DNA from 3 places in the Desulfocurvus vexinensis DSM 17965 genome. Region 1 is predicted to be linked to each of the others. Evidence: predicted binding sites of a transcription regulator. Region 1 holds the regulator's gene; each other region holds the start of a gene.
The links. Region 1 encodes sigma-54, which starts transcription at its own class of promoters, with help from an activator protein. Its sites were predicted from a motif close to CTGGCACGGNNNNTGCTT; they were not measured.
Positions count from the first base shown of each region.

Region 2: the regulator sigma-54 is predicted to act here: its motif matches at 1,160-1,177, upstream of G495_RS0115955 (motility associated factor glycosyltransferase family protein).
Region 3: the regulator sigma-54 is predicted to act here: its motif matches at 935-952, upstream of G495_RS0110300 (ammonium transporter).

Region 1 is NZ_JAEX01000005.1:221,826-224,025, forward strand. Features, by position in the region: gene lptB (LPS export ABC transporter ATP-binding protein) at 1-63, shown strand, start outside; gene rpoN (RNA polymerase factor sigma-54) at 267-1,721, shown strand; gene hpf (ribosome hibernation-promoting factor, HPF/YfiA family) at 1,830-2,200, shown strand, end outside.
Region 2 is NZ_KI912582.1:295,214-297,413, reverse strand. Features, by position in the region: gene G495_RS0115960 (cysteine synthase) at 1-1,082, opposite strand, end outside; gene G495_RS0115955 (motility associated factor glycosyltransferase family protein) at 1,241-2,200, shown strand, end outside.
Region 3 is NZ_JAEX01000013.1:81,369-83,568, reverse strand. Features, by position in the region: gene G495_RS22030 (LemA family protein) at 1-504, shown strand, start outside; gene G495_RS0110300 (ammonium transporter) at 1,014-2,200, shown strand, end outside.

The DNA.
Region 1 (2,200 bases):
GTGGAGATTTGCGAGAACCCCCAGGCCCGCCAGGTCTACCTGGGCGAGGCCTTCAGCCTCTAATCTTGCGCAGTTCCTGCGCTTCCTTGCCTATACAAAATCCTTGCCATTTGAGTTGCAAGGCCTGTGCGTCTGTGGCATGGTCTGGCCGTGTCGCGCAAGGCAGGCCCCGCCGGACGGGGGCTTTTGGCCGCTCCGGCGGATAAGGCGCCCCTGCGGGCGCCCCGGGGCCCGGCACATCCAGCACCTGAACACGACGGGCAACGATGGGACTTGAACTCAGACAGCAGATGAAGCTTTCGCAGCAGCTGGTGATGACGCCCCAGCTGCAGCAGGCCATCAAGCTGCTTCAGCTTTCCCGCCTCGAACTGCTGGACGTGGTCCAGCAGGAGCTGCTCGAAAATCCCCTGCTGGATGAAAAGGCCGAGGAAGCCTTCGAGGACACCGCCGAGCGCGACGGCAAGGACGCCTTCGAGGCCGCCGCCGAGCCCGAGCGCCCGGCCCAGGGCGACGAGGCCGTGGAGCGCGATATTGCGCGCGATGCGGACTGGGAGAACTACCTGGGCGAGTTTTCCAGCTCGTCGCGCCAGGCGCTGATGCGCGAGTCCGAGGTGCCCGAGGAGGGCATGGCCTACGACGCCCGCCTGTCGGTGAAGCCCTCGCTGGAAAGCCACCTGGAGTGGCAGATCCGCCTGTCGGATTTCAGCCCCCGGGACGTGGCCATCAGCGAGGTGGTCATCGGCAACCTGGACTCGCACGGCTACCTGCAGGCCAGCAGCGAGGAGATCGCCGCCATGGCCGGGGCCAGCACGGCCCAGGTGGAGGCCGTGGTGCGGCGCATCCAGCGGCTGGACCCGGTGGGCGTTGCCGCGCGCGACCCGCGCGAATGCCTGCTGGTGCAGATCGAAGTCCTGGGCTACGACGACCCCATTCTCATCGAGCTGGTCAGCGAACACCTGGAAGACCTGGAGAAGGGCCGCTTCAAGCCCGTGGCCCGCAAGTTCCGCCTGACCATGGACCAGCTCAAGGAATACCTCGACCTGCTCCAGACCCTGGACCCCATGCCCGGCTCCAGCTACGGCGGCGGGGAGCCGCAGTACGTCAGCCCCGACGTGTACGTCTACGAGTACGACGGCGATTTCGTCATCGTGCTCAACGAGGAGGGCCTGCCCCGGCTCCAGCTCAATTCCTTCTACATGGACGGGCTGTTGGCCAAGAACTCCAAGGACAAGGAGTACGTGCAGGAGAAGATGCGCTCGGCGGTGTGGCTGATGAAGAGCCTGTTCCAGCGCCAGCGCACGCTCTACAAGGTGGTGGAGAGCATCGTGCGCTTCCAGGACGGCTTCTTCCGCCGCGGGGTCACGGCCCTCAAGCCGCTGATTCTCAAGGACATCGCCGACGACATCGAGATGCACGAGTCCACCATCAGCCGCATCACCACCAGCAAGTATGTGGCCACGCCCCACGGCGTGTTCGAGCTGAAGTTCTTCTTCAACAGCGCCCTGGAAATGGACGACGGCTCCCAGGTGGGCTCGGAGTCGGTCAAGGCGCTCATCAAGCAGCTCATCAGTGGCGAGGACCCGCGCCACCCCCTGTCCGACGAAAAGATCGCCGACCACCTGAAGGACACCCTCAAGGTCAACATCGCCCGGCGCACGGTGGCCAAATACCGCACGGCCCTGGGCGTCCGCTCCTCCTCCAAGCGCAAGCAGGTTTTTTGATCCCGCGCCGACTAGCCCTTTATTTCGGCCCGGTTTCGCTCTACACTGGAATTGGCGGAAACCCGCCCGACCAGTGCCGTTGTGTCACCCAAGACAGGAGGACAGCCCATGCAGATCAATTTCAACTTCAAGAACTTCGAACCCTCCGACCACCTCAGGAAGTACGCCACCGCGCGGTTCGAGAAGTTGATCAAGTACGCTGGCACCGACAACGCCGAACTGCAAATCAACCTGTCCGTGGAGAAGTTCCGCCAGAAGGCGGACGTGGTGCTCACCTGGGACGACAACAACCTCTCGGCCTTCGAGGAGTCCGAGGACATGTACAGCACCATCGACCTGGTGCTGGACAAGATGGACGCCCAGGTGCGCAAGATCCGCGAGAAGGCCAAGGACAAGCGCCGCCAGCGCGGCACCGTGCGCATGGACGTGGTGTCCTTCTCCGAGCCTGCGGGCGGCGGCGAGCGCGTGCCGACCATCAC
Region 2 (2,200 bases), on a different contig from region 1:
ACCTGCCCGCCATCGGCCTCCAGGCTGCGGCCCAGCACGTCCAGCAGCACCAGGCGGCGCCAGAATTCGGGGTCGTCCCAGCGGTCCAGGCTGGGGCCGACGGTGTACAGGCCCATGGGCCGGCCCTGGGGCGCCAGGCGCACCTCGCCGCCCGCGACGCAGCGCAGGTGCGGCCCGCGCTCGGCGGGCGGGGCGAACAGCGGCGTGGACAGGTAGCGCTCGCCGCCGTCGGGGAAGATGACCACCACCAGCCCCTGGTCCAGCTCGGCGGCGATCTTGAGGGCCCCGGCCAGGGCCGCGCCGGAGCTCATGCCCGCCAGGATGCCCTCCTCGCGGGCCAGCCTGCGGCACATGGCGAAGGCCGCCTCGTCCTCCACGCGCACGATGCGGTCCAGGAGATGCTTGTTGAAGATGCCCGGCGGGTAGGACTCCTGCATGTTCTTCAGGCCCTGGATCTTGTGGCGCGGATAGGGCTCCACGGCCACCACCTCCACCTGGCGCGAGCACTCCTTGAGGCGCTTGACGCAGCCCATGGCCGTGCCCGAGGTGCCCAGGGCGACCACGACATGGGTCACTTCCCCGCCGGTCTGCTCCCAGATTTCGCGGCCCGTGCCCTCGTAGTGGGCCTGGATGCTGGCGGGGTTGTTGAACTGGTCCATGAGCACGTAGCGCTGCGGCTCCTCGCGGGCCAGGCGGTAGGCCTCCTCGATGGCCCCGTCGGTGCCCAGGCGGCCCTCGGTGAGCACGATCTCGGCGCCGTAGGCGCGCATGATGCGCCTGCGCTCCTGCGAGGCGGTGTCGGGCATGAGCAGCTTCAAGCGGTAGCCGCGCACGGCGCAGACCATGGCCAGGCCGATGCCGGTGTTGCCGCTGGTGGCCTCGATGATGGTCTTGTCCGGGGTCAGCTCGCCGCTGGCCTCGGCGGCGCGGATCATGGCCAGGGCCACGCGGTCCTTGATGGACCCGCCGGGATTGCCGGACTCGATCTTGGCCAAAATCCTGACGCCGTTTCCGGCCCCGATGCGCGACAGCGCCACCAGCGGGGTGTTGCCGGACAGCTCAAGAACGCTCGAATAGATCATGGCGATTCCCTTGGATTGCAACCAGATGGAGCCATGGCGACCCCGGGGGCCCACCCCCGGCGCACGCCGGGGCCGGGGTGGCAGGGTCCTTGCATTTCCACGGCGGGCCCCGCTTCGGAGGCGGGGCGGCACGCCACCACCACAGCCCGGAGCACGGCATGGAACTGCTGCAATTCCTGCGACCGAACCTGGAAGCGATGACCCGGCGCGGGCACTCCGCCGCGCCCTGGCTCGGCGGGCGGAATCTTGACCTGAACGCCCTGGAAAAGCAACTGCGCGTCAATGCCTTCGGCCTGCGCGACCTGCCCCTGCCCGGCGGCGGGGGCACGCTGTTCGGCGCGGTGCCGCCGCAGATGTTCTACCGCTCCTGGCAGCTGGCGCCCGGCGCGCGCCCGGCGCGCGGGGCCACGGTCATCGTCGGCTGCAACCTGGGCTACGGGCTGAACCACGTGCTGACCACGCACCCCGCCCTGCACGCCGTGGCCGTGGTCGAGCCGCGCCCGGAGATGCTCGCCCTGTGCCTGGGCATGACCGACTACCGCCCGTTCATCGAGCAGGGCCGCCTGGAATTCGTGGCCCCCGACGCCCAGAGCATCTGGGAGGCCCTAGGCCGCCAGGACCTGCGCTTCATCCACGGGGCCATCCATTTCCGCGCCGACATGCCCAGCCAGCAGCTCGGCCCCGAATACGCGCGCACGGCCAGCCTCGTCCAGAAGACAGTGGAAAACGTGAGCATCGAGCTGGCCACCCTGCGCCGGATGCAGGATGTGATGGTCGGCAACGAGATCGGCAACTTCCGCGCGGCCTTCGCCCGGGGCAGCATCGCCCCCCTGCAGGGCGCGGCCCTGGGCGTGGCCGGGCTGGTGGTGGGCGCCGGGCCGTCCCTGGCCGAGCTGGGGCCGCGCCTGGCGCCCCTGGCCGAGGGCGCGCTGACCGTCACCGCGCTGCAAACCCTGCCCGCCGCCCGGGCCCTGGGCATCACCCCCGACCTGTGCATGGCCATCGACTACAGCCCGGGCATCGTCCAGGTCTTCGACCGCCTGGACCGCGACTGGGCCGCGAATATCCCGTTCATCTATTCCACCAAGGTCCGCCCCGAGGTGGTGGAGCGCTACCCG
Region 3 (2,200 bases), on a different contig from region 1:
GCGGCCCTGGGCCGCGCCGATGCGGCCCTGCGCCGACGCCACGACCTCGTGGTGGCCCTGGTGGAGGCGGGCCGCAGCCAGCTGCCCCAGGCCGGGGACGCCCTGGCGGACCTGGCCCTGGCCCGCGAGGCGGCCTCCGCCGCCGCCGCCCAGGCGGCGGCCCGGGGCGAGCCCCTGGCCCTGCACGAGCTGGGACGGGCCGAAGAACGCCTGGAAACCCTGCTGACCCGGCTGCGGACCCTGGCCCGGGCCGCCCGGGAGCAGGACACCGCCGCCAGCCTGGGCCCCCTGTTCCAGGACCTGGACGACGCCGCCCACCACGTGGCCCTGGCGCGGCTGGCCTACAACGAGGCCGCGCGCGGCTACAACGCCTACCGCCACGGCTTCCCCGCCCTGCTGCTGGCCGGAGCCTTCGGCTTCGAGGACGCCCCGTTCCTGGAGTTCGGCGGGGCCCTGTTCCGCGTACCCCCCGGCCCGGGCTGCACCCGGGGCTGCCCGGACTGAGCGGCCCCGCCCCCGGGCCCGCCGCAACGCGCACCCGCACGACCCCGCCCCCGGGCACAGCACCAGCGGCGCGCCGGTTCCCGGGTGCAGCCGCGCCCCGGCCGCCCGGCGCGCACGCCGCAATGCCCCCGGGCCGGGCTCCCGCCCACGGCTGCACCAGCCCGCCCCTGCTCCCCCGCGCCTGCACCAGCCCGCGCCTGCACCAGCCCGCTCCGGAGCCCGCACCCAGGCCAGACTCAGGGCTTATTTTACAATTTTGGACCTCGCGGCTGACAGTAGTCCAATTCTTGGGGTCAGAATTAGCTTTTATTTGCAAATATGTGAAACAAGGCCCAACTGATGTATGCCATTTATGGCAAAATTTGTTAGTTTCAGCCCCCTCTCCCCCGCCTGATTATAATAATTACTTTTAAATCAGTGGTTTGCATTCTTGGCCCGCTCCTTGCTCTCCGGGGATGCGCTTCGGCGCTCGACACACCCCAACCGCTGTTGCCTAGGAGGTTTCAGGAATGCTCACCCCCCGCTCCCTTTTGAAAAGGCCGCTCTCCGGGCTGTACTTCGCCCTGGGAGCCCTCGCCGTGGTCGCCTCGGCCCCCGTATGCGCCCTGGCCCAGGACGCCCCCGAAATGCTGACCCAGGACAACGCCAACCTCCTGTGGACCCTGGTTGCCGCCATCCTGGTCATGTTCATGCAGGCCGGTTTCGCCATGGTCGAGGCCGGATTCACCCGCGCCAAGAACGCGGGCAACATCCTGATGAAGAACTTCATCGACTTTGCCGCTGGCTCGGTGGTCTTCTTCTTCATCGGCTTCGCCTTCATGTTCGGCGACTCCATCGGCGGCTTCATCGGCGGCTCGGGCTTCGCCCTGTCCGGCGCCGACGCTTCCACCGCCGACGGCATGTGGACCCTGACCTTCTGGTTCTTCCAGAGCGTGTTCGCCGCCACCGCCGCCACCATCGTCTCCGGCGGCATCGCCGAGCGCACCAAATTCAGCGCCTACATCCTGGCCAGCATCCTGGTCACCGGCCTGATCTACCCCGTCTCCGGGCACTGGGCCTGGGGCGGCCTGTGGGGCAACGAGGGCGGCTGGCTCGAATCCATGGGCTTCATCGACTTCGCCGGGTCCACCGTGGTTCACTCCGTGGGCGGCTGGGTCGCCCTGGCCGGAGCCATGGTCCTTGGCCCGCGCATCGGCAAGTACACCGCCGACGGCAAGGCCAACGCCATCCCCGGCCACAACATCCCCATGGCGGCCCTGGGCGTCTTCATCCTGTGGTTCGGCTGGTTCGGCTTCAACCCCGGCTCCACCACCACCGCCGACGGCACCATCGGCTACATCGCCATGAACACCTCCCTGGCCGCCTGCACGGGCACCCTGGGCGCCATGTTCACGGCCTGGATCAAGTACGGCAAGCCCGACGCCTCCATGACCATGAACGGCGCCCTGGCGGGCCTGGTGGCCATCACCGCGGGCTGCTACGAGCTGTCCCCCATGGGCGCGATGATCACCGGCCTGGGCGGCGGCATCCTCGTGGTCCTGTCCGTGGTCTTCATCGACCAGGTGCTCAAGATCGACGACCCGGTCGGCGCGGTGTCCGTGCACGGCGTGTGCGGCGCCTACGGCACCATCATGGCCGGCCTGCTGGCCGCCCCGGGCTTCGGCAGCGCCACGGGCCTGCTCTACGGCGGCGACTT